Regions from separate parts of the Ruegeria sp. AF3 genome, predicted to be linked through region 3. Evidence: riboswitches for the same ligand, from Rfam matches in the RefSeq annotation. Region 3 holds a riboswitch; each other region holds the start of a gene.
What was found. A riboswitch is a leader RNA that binds a small molecule or an ion and turns the genes downstream of it on or off. The one in region 3 is predicted to bind cobalamin.
Positions count from the first base shown of each region.

Region 1: it holds a riboswitch for cobalamin, as region 3 does, so the genes downstream of both, ACR3FC_RS07335 (hypothetical protein) here and ACR3FC_RS13640 (ABC transporter substrate-binding protein) in region 3, are expected to answer to the same signal.
Region 2: it holds a riboswitch for cobalamin, as region 3 does, so the genes downstream of both, ACR3FC_RS18075 (DUF4198 domain-containing protein) here and ACR3FC_RS13640 (ABC transporter substrate-binding protein) in region 3, are expected to answer to the same signal.

Region 1 is NZ_JBQFJM010000001.1:1,450,410-1,454,615, reverse strand. Features, by position in the region: gene ACR3FC_RS07345 (DNA polymerase III subunit gamma/tau) at 1-1,420, opposite strand, end outside; gene ACR3FC_RS07340 (protein-tyrosine phosphatase family protein) at 1,593-2,105, shown strand; gene ACR3FC_RS07335 (hypothetical protein) at 2,097-2,504, opposite strand; cobalamin riboswitch at 2,596-2,814, opposite strand; gene ACR3FC_RS07330 (alpha/beta hydrolase family protein) at 2,948-3,805, shown strand; gene rsgA (ribosome small subunit-dependent GTPase A) at 3,842-4,206, opposite strand, start outside.
Region 2 is NZ_JBQFJM010000002.1:319,571-323,776, forward strand. Features, by position in the region: gene cbiQ (cobalt ECF transporter T component CbiQ) at 1-132, opposite strand, end outside; gene ACR3FC_RS18065 (cobalt ABC transporter permease) at 132-695, opposite strand; gene cbiM (cobalt transporter CbiM) at 692-1,303, opposite strand; gene ACR3FC_RS18075 (DUF4198 domain-containing protein) at 1,310-2,095, opposite strand; cobalamin riboswitch at 2,228-2,426, opposite strand; gene ACR3FC_RS18080 (ROK family transcriptional regulator) at 2,548-3,738, opposite strand; gene ACR3FC_RS18085 (substrate-binding domain-containing protein) at 3,928-4,206, shown strand, end outside.
Region 3 is NZ_JBQFJM010000001.1:2,706,265-2,710,470, reverse strand. Features, by position in the region: gene ACR3FC_RS13660 (2-hydroxyacid dehydrogenase) at 1-103, opposite strand, end outside; gene ACR3FC_RS13655 (SH3 domain-containing protein) at 302-763, shown strand; gene ACR3FC_RS13650 (NADPH:quinone reductase) at 875-1,864, shown strand; tRNA gene ACR3FC_RS13645 (tRNA-Gln) at 1,955-2,029, shown strand; cobalamin riboswitch at 2,191-2,382, shown strand; gene ACR3FC_RS13640 (ABC transporter substrate-binding protein) at 2,536-3,540, shown strand; gene ACR3FC_RS13635 (FecCD family ABC transporter permease) at 3,537-4,206, shown strand, end outside.

The DNA.
Region 1 (4,206 bases), 1.3 Mb from region 3:
GGCGCACGCCGCTTTCTACCTCGACAAGCAGTTTCACATCGCGGTTTGTGCGGATCAGTTCCACCACATGTCCGAAGGTTGGATAGCGGGCCAGGGCCGTCTGGGCATCCTGCGCCAGCGCGGCAACCGGTGCACCACCCGCGCCGCGCGGGAGCGATGCATAGGCAGGCGGTGGGGTCGCGTTGGATTGCGTTGCCACCGGGGCCTGCCGGGACAGTGACATGCCCCCGCCCGGCCCGCCGGGGGGCGAAGGTGGGGCGTCTTGCAGCCGTTTGATCAGCTCTTCGGGGCTGGGCAAATCGGCGACATGCGTCAGTCGGATAACAGCCATTTCGGCGGCCATCATCGCGTTGGGCGCCGCAGAGACTTCCTCCAGCGCCTTCAGCAGCATCTGCCACATCCTGGTCAGAACCCGCATCGGCAAAGCCTCGGCCATGTGCTGGCCCCGTGTGCGTTCGTCGGGGGAAACCGTCGGGTCTTCGGCCGCGTCGGGTGTGATCTTTACGACGGACACCCAATGCGTGATTTCGGCCAGATCGCGCAGCACAGCCAGAGGGTCTGCGCCTTCCGCATATTGCCCGCTCAGTTCAGTAAGCGCTCCTGCCGCGTCACCGCGCAGGATCATGTCCATCAGGTCCAGAACACGACCTCGATCCGCTAGACCCAGCATCGCACGGACCTGATCTGCCGTCGTCTCACCGGCCCCGTGCGAGATTGCCTGATCGAGCAATGAGGTCGCGTCGCGGGCCGACCCTTCTGCAGCGCGGGTGATCAGCGCCAGTGCGTCGTCGGCAATCTGCGCGCCCTCGGCCCCGGCGATCTTGCGCAGCAGACCGATCATGTCTTCGGGCTCAATCCGGCGCAGGTCAAAGCGCTGACACCGCGACAGAACCGTGACCGGCACTTTGCGAATCTCGGTGGTCGCGAAGATGAATTTCACATGTGCGGGCGGTTCCTCGAGCGTCTTGAGCAGCGCGTTGAATGCGCTGGTCGAGAGCATGTGAACCTCGTCGATGATGTAGATCTTGTAGCGCGCGCTGGCGGCGCGATAGCGGACACTGTCGATGATCTCGCGGATATCGTTGACGCCGGTACGGCTGGCCGCATCCATTTCCATCACATCGACATGGCGACCTTCCATGATTGCGACGCAATGCTCGCACTGACCGCAAGGCTCTGTTGTCGGCCCTCCGGTTCCATCCGGTCCAATGCAGTTCATGCCCTTGGCGATGATCCGCGCCGTGGTGGTTTTTCCCGTTCCGCGAATGCCGGTCATGATAAAGGCCTGCGCAATCCGGTCGGCCTCAAAAGCGTTTTTTAGGGTGCGCACCATAGCATCTTGACCCACCAGGTCGGCAAAGGTTTCCGGGCGGTATTTGCGGGCGAGAACCTGATAGGCGGGGCTGGGCGTGTCTGTCATGTCTACTCGCTCGGATTCGGTGCTTCGGCACAGCGTAGTGGCGGCGGCAGTCCGCGTCCACTGTGGGGCGAGATGATTTTTTGTTTCAGAAACGGACTGGTTTCCAACTAAACTGGACCAGCGGATTTAATGACTCATTTTGTAAAGAGTACCTTGGGGGAGGACGCACTTCATGTCGCAGCTGGTCATTTTTGCTCTGCAGGTCGGAGGCGGAACGCTTGCCCTTACTTCAATGCCAGGGCGTGGCGGGGATTACGCCACCGATCTGGATACGATTGCGGCGTGGAAACCAGGCCTTGTGATTTCAATGACGACGGATGTCGAAATGCTTCAGGATGGCGCGCAGCACTTTGGCAGTGACATCCAAAGCCGGGCCAGCCGGTGGGTTCACCTGCCGATCGAAGATTTTGGAGCACCGACGCAAGCGGTTCGGAAGGCCTGGCCAGAGGTCAGCGCCACGGCCCGACACGCACTGTCGGGCGGTGGCCGGGTCCTTGTACACTGCCGTGGGGGGTGTGGCAGATCCGGGATGATTGTTCTGCGACTGATGGTTGAATGCGGTGAACGCGCCAGCGACGCACTGGACCGCTTGCGGGCCGTGCGCCCCTGCGCTGTCGAAACCGATGCGCAGCTGGCCTGGGCGTCCCGGATCACCCCGGCACAGGTGGAAGTGGGATCAAGCTGAAAGCTGCTGTGGCGCGTAGCCGGTTTTTTGGGGGCGGATCGTCGAAACCTCGATCATGGCGCAAGGCAGGTTCGCGATGGTGCCCGAGGGCAGCGTGCTGAATGTAGGTCCAAAGATCAAATCAGCATAGGCATCCAGATCCCGAGTTGCCGTGTCAGGGTGTGTTCCACAGAAAATGCGAACGCTGCCGGATCGCGCTCTGATCGTTGCCATGCACCCTTCTGCGCAATGTGACAGCGCGCTGCTGCCTTCAAATTCGAAATCCTCGCTGGTGGCCGAAACCGCCTGCGCCATGGCTTCCGAAATCGAGCGGGCCAGTCGCGCCAAAGCCGGGCAGGTTTTCCCTGTCCGCTGGCACACCGTTGCGCTGTATTCGTGTGATTTTGTCTTCCAGATCATCCTGCGCCCTCCGCGCGTGGTGGGCTGGAATATTGGGGCAGGTGGGACAGCATTTCGCCGTCAGGACCTGCCCGGACACCCCGCCCGAGTTTCGGTTTCAGTTCCGATGGCAGGTCTCCTGACTTGCGGGTCATTGCTCTGCCGACCTTCCCAGCCCATAGGCCAGTGGTATTTCGGCATTGCTTACCGCTTACAGTTGCGGGGGCAGTCGCGGACTTGGTTGATGTCTGTGTGACCAGACAAACCGCACCGTGTTCCCTTTTCATCCCGACCTCTTGTAGGGGCCGGAAACCATCACACAACCGCTAGCGTCTGATCGCGTTCCGAGTCAAGCCGATCTTTAGGCCGGACGTTTGGTCATGCTGGATGCGGATTATGTTCCGGCCTAGTGTCGTCGGCATTGAAGGCAGGCAAACCGATTGTTTCAGTGAAAGCCGGGGATCATGTTGGATACGGAACAGACGGTGTTGATCGAAGATTTCAGCTTTCCGTCAGGGTCCGTGACCTTGTCGGCGCGGTTGTACCGGCCTGTGGGTGAGCCGGAAACCGTTGTTGTGCTGAACAGTGCTACAGGTGTGCCGCGTGACTATTATCGCCATTTTGCGCGATGGCTGACTACCAAGCGGGGGATGGCTTGCCTGACCTATGACTATCGGGACTACGGGCTTTCGTTGGTCGGCCGCCTGAAAGACGCGCGTGCAACAATGGCGGATTGGGCGTTGATCGATATGCCTGCGGCACGGGCCGAGATGCGCAGGCGGTTTCCAAAGGCGCAGCACTGGACCATTGGTCATTCGGTCGGTGCGATGCTGGGGCCGGTGCAGCCGGATATCAATCAGATCGACCGTATGATCTGTGTGTGTTCGGGGCTGGTGACTTTGAAAGATCACCCATGGCCCTATCGGGGGTTGGCGGGGCTGTTCTGGTATGGCCATGCACCGCTGATGGTGCGGGTGCTTGGCTATCTGCCTGGCAAAGCAATCGGGTTTGGCTCGGACCTGCCAGCCTCGGTATACTGGCAATGGCGCAAATGGTGCACAGCTCCTCTTAGCTACGTTCCCGAGATCGGGCAGAATTTGCCTGATGCGCATTGGGGCAGTTCTGGAACACCTGTGGATCTGTTCACGTTCGAAGACGACCAGATGGTTCCGCCCGAGGCGGTTTGGCGCCTTGCCGATCTGTATGGCCCCGGGGCCAGACGCTACCTTCTGAAGCCTGCCGAATTTGGGCTGCCGGAGATTGGTCACATAGGCGCATTTGCCCGGCGCAATGCAGCGGTCTGGCCGCGCCTGATCGCCTGATCAGACGCGACGCAGGTTTTCCATAACACCTTGCAGCTATGGCCGTTTGCGAAGCTTCTTGTCCTGCATGACACCGCGGACCATCTTGCCGAACGCCTTGTCCCGCGCCCGCGATTGCGCAACGGTTTCCGAGTTTCGTTGATCTTCGCGCCGCAGCTTGCGCCAACGGTCCAGCCGCGCCGGATCAAGAACGCCTTTGCCGATTGCGTTCTGCACGGCACAGCCGGGCTCGGTCTCGTGCTGACAATCCGAAAAGCGGCAGCTTTGGCCAAGCTCTGTGATGTCCGAGAACACGTTGTCGATTCCGTTCTGAGCGTCCAGCAAACGCAATGCGCGCATTCCCGGCGTGTCGATCAGCCAGCCACCGTTACCCATCCGGTGCAACGCGCGCACCGTTGTCG
Region 2 (4,206 bases), on a different contig from region 3:
CGCCACTGTCACCACCGCGAAGACAACCGCCATAACGATCCGCATCCTAGGATCAAGCGGGTTGATCGCGCCGCGCCGCTGCGCGCCCGCTTTGACCAGCGTGCTTTCCTGTTGTCCCAGAACATGCGCCATCAGGCCGCCAGCTTGCGGCGTGCCGCAAAGTAAAAGCCCAGACCAAACAGACCGACAATATATCCGATCCCACCCAGAACAGTTTGCAGATCATTTTGTTCGCGGTAAGCCGCGATTTCCCGACGCAGCGGGCGCAGCTCATCCCGCACGGCCCTGGCAATGACCTGTTGTTGTTCAGTGCTGAGCACCGCCGCTGTCTGGGCAGGTGCGTTTGTTGGCGGGGTATCAGGTTCCGCTTCAACGCCCATGATCCGGGCGACATCCGCAGCGGGCATGGTGACCTCGGCCACATGTCCGGCACCAAGGTTTGCAAAGAATGTATGGGCCACCGGCGCGTTTGGCGTGTAGATAAAAAACCCGTCTACATCTGTTACGATACGGCCCAGCTCGGCTCCGTCCGGGCCGTTGACGATGACCTCGGTATCGCTTGCCATGTCGCCGTTGGAAAAGCCGATTTCGCCTTCGATGGCGTCACCGGATTTAAACACTCCGGCTATGACCTTATGCGCCAAGGCAGGTAGGGGTGCGCAGCACAGCGCCAGAATGATTGCCAGATACCTCATGCGACCGCTCGTTTGACAAACAGCTCGGGCTTGACCTTGCGCGCCAGCAAAACCGCGAACCCGGTCAGGATCGCCTCAATCGCCATGACAGGAATATGTGCAAAGAAAACAATCTTAGCCGCAGGCAGGAAGGCATCCCCGGACAAGGCCAGTGAAAACGCAACCATGCCGGTTGTGGCGGCAATGGCAAAGGCACCGCCGACCCCGCCCCATATCGCACCTTGCAGCGGTGAGCCGCGGGCGATCAGGCGGCTAAAGATCAGTCCGGCCAGAACCGCGGGCAACGCGATGTTCAGGGTGTTGATCCCCAATACCGTCAACCCGCCAAAGCCAAAGAAGACGGCTTGCAGCAAAAGCCCGACGAACAGGGCCGGGAATGCGGCCCACCCCAGCAAAAGCCCGGCCATACCGTTGAGGATCAGGTGCACCGACGACGGACCAATAGGAACATGGATCAGCGATGCCACGAAAAAGCTGGCTGACAGCACCCCCGCAGTGGGGATGCGATCAAGATCCAGCGACCTGAGGCCCATGGCAATTCCACCCGCCGCAGCGACGGCACCGCCGATCACAACCGGGTTGGACAAGGCTCCGTCAACGATATGCATCTACGGTTACTCCAAATCCCAGGCGCGGATCCAGATGACCGCGTCCTGGCTGAGTTCTTTGCCGTTGTGTTCGGTCACGGGACCGGCGCCGAGCGCTGCAAAACCCCAATATCCGGCTTTCGGAACGCCGAACGTGAAATACCCGTTATCATCCGAAGTTGCGACCAATGCACCACCCGGCAACGGCGAGACGGTCGGGGCCGAAGCAGCCGTGCTTTCCATGTCCGGTTCTGCGGCCATGTACTCGATCTCGATCTCGGCACCCGCAACCGGTTGGCCTTCGGCCATAACCCGACCCGTAAAGGTCGAACCCGCGATGATGTTGGTCGGTTTGTTGAGCGGGATGATCTCAACCGGCAAGCCCACCGGGTTCATCCAGTCGGTCGGCAGTTCGTTGCGGTTCAGGAATGCCTTGGCGATCTGCTGGATATAGATATCCTCGGATTCCTCATAATAGGGCTGGGGAACTGTCACCAGCACATAGTCGCCCGACCGTTTGACGGGAACATAACCCTTGAATGCCGCGCCTTCGTTTTCGCCGCCGGTGAAACGCACGGGTTCCAGAGTGTCCAGCAGGTCGGTTTTCTGACCGTTGTGGATCACGTAGAATTCCTGCGGCTTGTCCAGATCCATGACATGCCCGTTCGAGAACGGATGCCAGAAGATCAGCTTGACCGGAACATTCCCCGGTGCGTCGATCATGGTGTCAGAGGTGTATTCCAGCAGGAAATGCGCATTTGCCATCGCTGGAAGCGCCATCGCCACAGCGGCTGCAGAAAGCAGCTTGGTCATCAATAGTCGTCCTTGTCCCATCGTACCAACCCCGGTACGAGATGCGTTTTGACTGCGGGGACGTCCAAGCCGAGCTGCTTTTTCAAGCATCCTGCTCCGACGCACATCCCGTCGCCGATTAGGAGTGCCTTTGTCAAAGGCACATGTCCGGCAGGTATCCTGACTTGCGGGTCAAAGCGTTGGGCTGGCCTTCCCGGATTAACTCCAGTGGCACTTCAGCCCTGCTCGCCGCTTACAGTTGCGGGTGCAGTTGCGGAATTGGGCCAAAGCCCGCACCGCATTCCCTATTGATTCCAGAGCACGCCCCGGAACCGGACATGCCGAGCGGCTTGCCAGACTTCTTCAGCATCCGTCAACGATCAATTGCGCTGGCTGTCAAAAAGTTCAGCGGGCAATGCCCTTTTTCCGGTTGATCCGCTTTGGATACAGGTCGGGGTTTTTCGGGGATGAACCTACCCTTCGAGCAGGTATCTTTCCGACAATGGCAAACTGGCCGCCCCCAATGACCGGGCATCCGGGCCCGCCGCCCCTGCCAGCACCAAGGGCCGTTCAAGCCCGGTCAGGTTCATATGGGATAGTTTGAGCTCAACCCTTTCCACCAGCCGCGCCTTGATATCAGCAGGCATCCAGCCATCAATCTTGACACATTCGAAATCGATCAGGCTGCAAGAAGAGACGATGGCATGGGCGATTCCGTACGCCGCCTGGTTCAGCCAATTCTCAAGGTGGGTTTCCGGTACGTCCCAATGCCGTGTCGTTTCCCAGATTGAGCCGGCTGTTTCGGCATTCCCACCAACTGCGCGCTCCAGCACATAAAGACTGGCGACATCTATCAATGGTTTCACTCCGCCTGCGTCGTCCGGCACAGGCAATGGACCAAGCGCACCGGCATTTCCCCGCCCTGAAAAGATGGAGCCGTTCAGAACCACCCCGCCTCCGATGAAGAAGCCGACATAGAAATACAGGAAATCTCGTGGGCCTTCTGCAGGGCCAAACACCAGCTCGGCACCGCAGGCCGCGGTTGCGTCGTTCTGCAAAAATACCGGCACGTCATAGCTTGCGGCTAGCGCGCCTTTCAGGTCCGCGTCACGCCACGGATCCATTTTTTCCTGAGGAACCTGCAATGTTTGTGCCCAGTCCCAAAGGTAGAACGGCATGGCAATCCCAAGGCCCGCGATTCTGCTGCGCGCCTCGGGCGACATTGACGCCATCACTTTGTCGAGGCTTTCTGTGGAAAAGCTCAATGTCGCCTCGGGCGTCGGAAAATCATAGGTCCGCCGCTCGCGGTGCCTGACGTTGCCAAGAAAATCCGTCAGCACCAGTTCGGTACTACGCCGCCCGACTTTGAGCCCAAAGAAATACGCGCCGTCCGGGTTCAGGCGCATGGGAACCGATGGCTGCCCGACTTTTCCCCGGATCGGTTCGCCCCGCAACAGCAACCCATCGTTCTCCAACTGGCGCATGATGACCGAGACCGTCTGCGCCGACAGGCCGGTCATGCGCGCGATTTCAGATTTTGCGAGGGCCTGATGGCGCCGGACCAGTGACAGGACAAGCCGTTCATTTCGGGCCCGCATTCCACTTTGGTTGGTGCCGCGCATGTCTGGCTCGCGTACGCCAGTAGTATTGCCCAGAGAGTTCATTGCAGACACGGCCATCCCCTTCATGACGACAATGTAAAAACCCTTCCTTTCTGTCAATAATAAATAAGAGTGATTTATTTATTGACTCGAAATTCGAATCTTGTGATGGTTTTCACGTTCGATCGGGCCGGTTTTCGCCCGATCAAACGTATGCCCGGACGGGCATTGGGAAAACTGGGAGGACTACCGATGAAACTTGCGAAACTTGCAGGCGCCACGGCGCTGGCGGTTACGGCCATGGCAAGCAGTGCAATGGCCGAAGGTGAAACCGTTTGCCTGATCACCAAGACGGATACCAACCCTTTCTTTGTTAAAATGAGAGAGGGTGCCACAGCCAAAGCCGAAGAGCTTGGCATGAAGCTGAAAGCCTTTGCCGGCAAAGTCGACGGAGACCACGAAACTCAGGTTCAGGCCATTGAAACCTGCATTCTGGATGGCGCAAAGGGTATCCTGCTGACCGCGTCGGAT
Region 3 (4,206 bases):
TGTCGTCGTCGCGCAGGCGCACGTTAAACAATTCGCTTAACCGGGTTTCTACTGCCTCAGGCAACCGTCGCGTAACAACAACACTTAAACGTTCTCTTGGCACCTCGGCTCTCCCACTGCTTTGCAAACGGACGCGCGCCATGGCATCGTGGCGCAGGATAAGGCGGGGCACAAGAACCCCAATGGCATTGAGTCGACCTTTTTTCAAAACCGGATCAACAGGCATAAGAGCGGGCAGTCAGTGAGTGGCATTCTACCTGTAAAACGCCGATCTCTGGCGGCAGTTTCCGTATTTCTGGTCATGTTCGGTGTCTGTGCCGCACATGCCGAGGTAAAACGCGGTTCGGTCACCAACCTACCCCTGCCCCGCTATGTTTCGATGAAGGCAGCCGAAGGCAACGTGCGACGCGGACCATCCCTAACCCACCGAATCGACTGGGTATTCAAACGGCGCGGCATGCCGCTGCAGGTCACCGCCGAATACGGAAACTGGCGCAAGGTTCAGGACCGCGACGGCGCGGGTGGCTGGGTTCACTATGCCTTGTTGTCTGGCGTTCGAACGGTGCTGATCGAATCCGAGATGCTGCCTGTTTATGCCCGCCCCGATCTAGCCTCGCCCGTGAACGCTCATTTCGAGACCGGAGTAGTGGCGCGCCTTGGAACCTGTTCGCAGGACTGGTGCCGGATCACCGCTGGCGGATACCGTGGCTGGACATTGAAATCGAACCTTTGGGGCGTCGATCCTTCCGAAATTCGGGAATAGGCGAAAGACGAATTCCGGTATCCGCGGTTGCGCATCGCCCTGAAAAAGCGCGACAAGGTGTTTGAGTTACCGGCCCAATCGCCGCTTAACTCGACCTAAATGGAGGACGCTATGCGCGCAGTCACTTATTCAGCCTTCGGAGACGCTGTCGATGTCTTGCGTATACAGGATATTCCCCTGATCCAGCCTGAACCAGGTGAAGTCACGGTCGAGTTGTCCTATTCCGGCGTAAACCCCTCGGATATCAAGGCCCGTGCGGGAACCCGGCCGGGTGTCACGGAACCCCCGTTTCCGCTGATCGTTCCGCACAGCGACGGGGCTGGAGTCATCACAGCGGTTGGCGATGGAGTACCCGCGGCGCGGATTGGCCGGCGCGTGTGGATTTGGAACGGGCAATGGCAGCGCGCATTTGGTACAGCTGCCAGCCACATCACCCTGCCCGAATCTCAGGCTGTCGAACTGCCCGAGACAGTGTCACTTGAAACCGGGGCAATTCTTGGAATTCCGGGCCTAACCGCAAGCCATGCGGTGTTCTCGGGCGGCGCACCGGGCGGGCAAACCATATTGATCCATGGCGGGGCGGGCACCGTCGGGTATCTGGCTGTGCAGCTTGCCAAATGGGCCGGAGCCAAAGTGATCGCAACGGCCAGCGCCCGCAACTTTGACCGGGTCAAGGCAGCTGGTGCGGATGTCGTGCTCGACTACACCGGTGAACACCTTTCGGATCAGATCCTCGATGCAAATGATGGGCATGCAATCGGTCGAATCGTCGATGTCGAATTTGGACAGAACCTTGCCACCAACATTGCCGTCATCGCCGAAAACGGCCGTATCAACGCATATGGATCTGCCCGGAATATGACACCTGTCTTTCCCTTTGGACCCATGATGTTCAAGGCCGTGACGCTCGAAGCGGTTCTGATCTACCTGCTGCCCGCGGACTTGCGCGCCACCGCAATAAAGACATTACACAAGGCACTGACTGATGGCGCACTGATCTGCCCCGTTCACAAGGTCTTTACGTTGGAAGAATGCGCTGCGGCCCATGCGCTGGTACAAGAAGGCAACCGTACCGGAGCGGTGTTGATCGATACCAAATGAGGGGCCTTCAAAAAAAATTTACGGCGCTCGCTTTTTTTGCAAAACGCTCTTGAACCCTGCCATCAACAATCGTAGATAGCCGCTCACCGTTGGGGTGTAGCCAAGTGGTAAGGCAGCGGTTTTTGGTACCGTGTATCGTAGGTTCGAATCCTACCACCCCAGCCATGATTTTCCTATATATCACACACCGACGTCCTCGGGGCGGATTGTAGCGCCTTCTCAGCGGCTTGTCTGACGTCAGCACCATGTTGAGACGCGCAGGTTCATGCCCTTGGGAGAAAATGGGAAAGACCCCCGAGTTTTTTCTTGCCGCAGAGTAAGTGTTAAGGTACCCGCGTTTTACCGGTCCCGATGTGGCTAAGAGGGAATCCGAGGTGCCTTTTGGTGCCAACCGGAACTGCCCCCGCAACTGTAGGCGGCGAGCGCTGTCCATTCCGTCACTGGGCCATTTCGGTCTGGGAAGACAGGACAGACAAAGACCCGTCAGTCAGGAGACCTGCCGGTATGAAACCGAAACACACCGGGCGGGGTTGTCCGGGGAGGTTGCCGAAGAAACGCGCCGGGCGGGCTATGTTCCACTCTGCGCTCACAGCAGGCAGAAAAGCGTCTGTTGCTTCGGTAAATGCCCATTCACCCGTTCTCTGGTCATTGACACATGGAGATCGATTGTCATGTTTCTACGCACTGGCCTGATTGGCCTTTCCTTGCTGGCTACCAGCGCTGCCGCCGAAGGAAACTTTCCCTTAACCATCGAAAACTGCGGTCACTCGGTCACGTTTGACGCGCCAGTGACGTCGTCAGTCACGGTCGGCCAAGCCGCGACCGAGGTGCTTTATGCGCTGGGTCTGAGTGAGCAGGTTCTTGGAACCTCGGTCTGGTTCAACGAGGTGCTGCCTGAATATGCCGAGGTGAATGCCAAGGTAGAGCGTCTGGCAGACAATGATCCCAGCTTTGAAAGCGTTGTTGCCAAGCGGCCGGGACTGGTCGCAGCGCAATATGAATGGCATGTCGGACCCGAGGGCATCGTCGCCACGCGTGAGCAATTTCACGAACTGGGTATTCCAACTTACGTGATGCCTGCGGATTGCGTCGGCAAAGACAATACGGTCGGCGGCGATGGCACCCGCCTGCAAGCGTTCTCGACCGATACGCTGTATCAGGGTATCGAAGAACTGGCGGCAGCCTTTGATGTGTCCGAACGCGGCACGGACCTGGTTGCCGAGTACAAGGCCCGTGAAGCCGCAGCCGTCGCCAAGGCGCAAGCCGTGAAGCTGGACGATGTGTCCGCCGTATTCTGGTTTTCCTCTCCTGAAATGGAAAGCGATCCGTTTGTGGCCGGGCAGAAGGGCGCACCGGGATACATGATGAGCACATTGGGCATCCGCAACGTCGTCGAGACGGATGAAGAATGGCCAACAGTGGGCTGGGAAACCATTGCCAAGGCCAATCCGACGGTGATCGTGATTGCCAAGATGGACCGCCGTCGCTTTGCTGCGGACGACTACCTGAAAAAGCTGGAGTTCCTGCGCGCTGATCCGGTGACCAGCCAGATGGATGCGGTCAAGAATGACCGGATTGTCGTTATGGATGCGCAGGCCATGGACGCCACCATCCGCGCAATCCCGGCACTGGAGGATCTGGCCGAGAAGCTGGATACCATCGGAAACAACTTGTGAACGAGGTCGCCGCAATCTTTCGGCAGGGTTTCAAGGCCGCGTGCCTAACTGTGCCACTGTTGATTGCGGCGGTCCTTGCGGGCGCGATGATCGGGGAAACCTCGTTGTCGCCCGATTTGGTTCTCTCCGTTCTGGTCAACAAGCTGGCCGGAGCGGACCTGCCCGTCGACCCAATTGATCAGGGTATTATCTGGAGCTACCGGATTCCTCGCGCTCTGGTCGCTGCGTCCTGCGGTGCCGGTCTGGCTGTCGCAGGGGTCGTGTTGCAGGCATTGCTGCGAAACCCGTTGGCTGACCCTTATATTTTGGGCATTTCTGCCGGGGCCTCGACGGGTGCCGTGGCTGTTACCATCGCTGGTTTGGGCGGGGGAGCTTTGTCGCTGTCTTTTGGCGCGTTCAATGGCGCGCTTTTGGCTTTCGGTTTTGTCGCGTTGCTGGCCCGAGCCTCCGGCGCAGGCGGCGGGCGGGCTGCGACGGCGAAAATCGTTTTGGCGGGAATTGCCGGGTCTCAGTTGTTCAATGCGCTAACGGCCTTCATCATCGCCAAATCCGCCAATGCCGATCAGGCGCGCGGGATCATGTTCTGGCTGATGGGAAACCTCAGCGGCGTGCGCTGGCCGGATGTATATCTGGCCATTCCGGTGGCCCTTGCCGGCTGGCTTATTT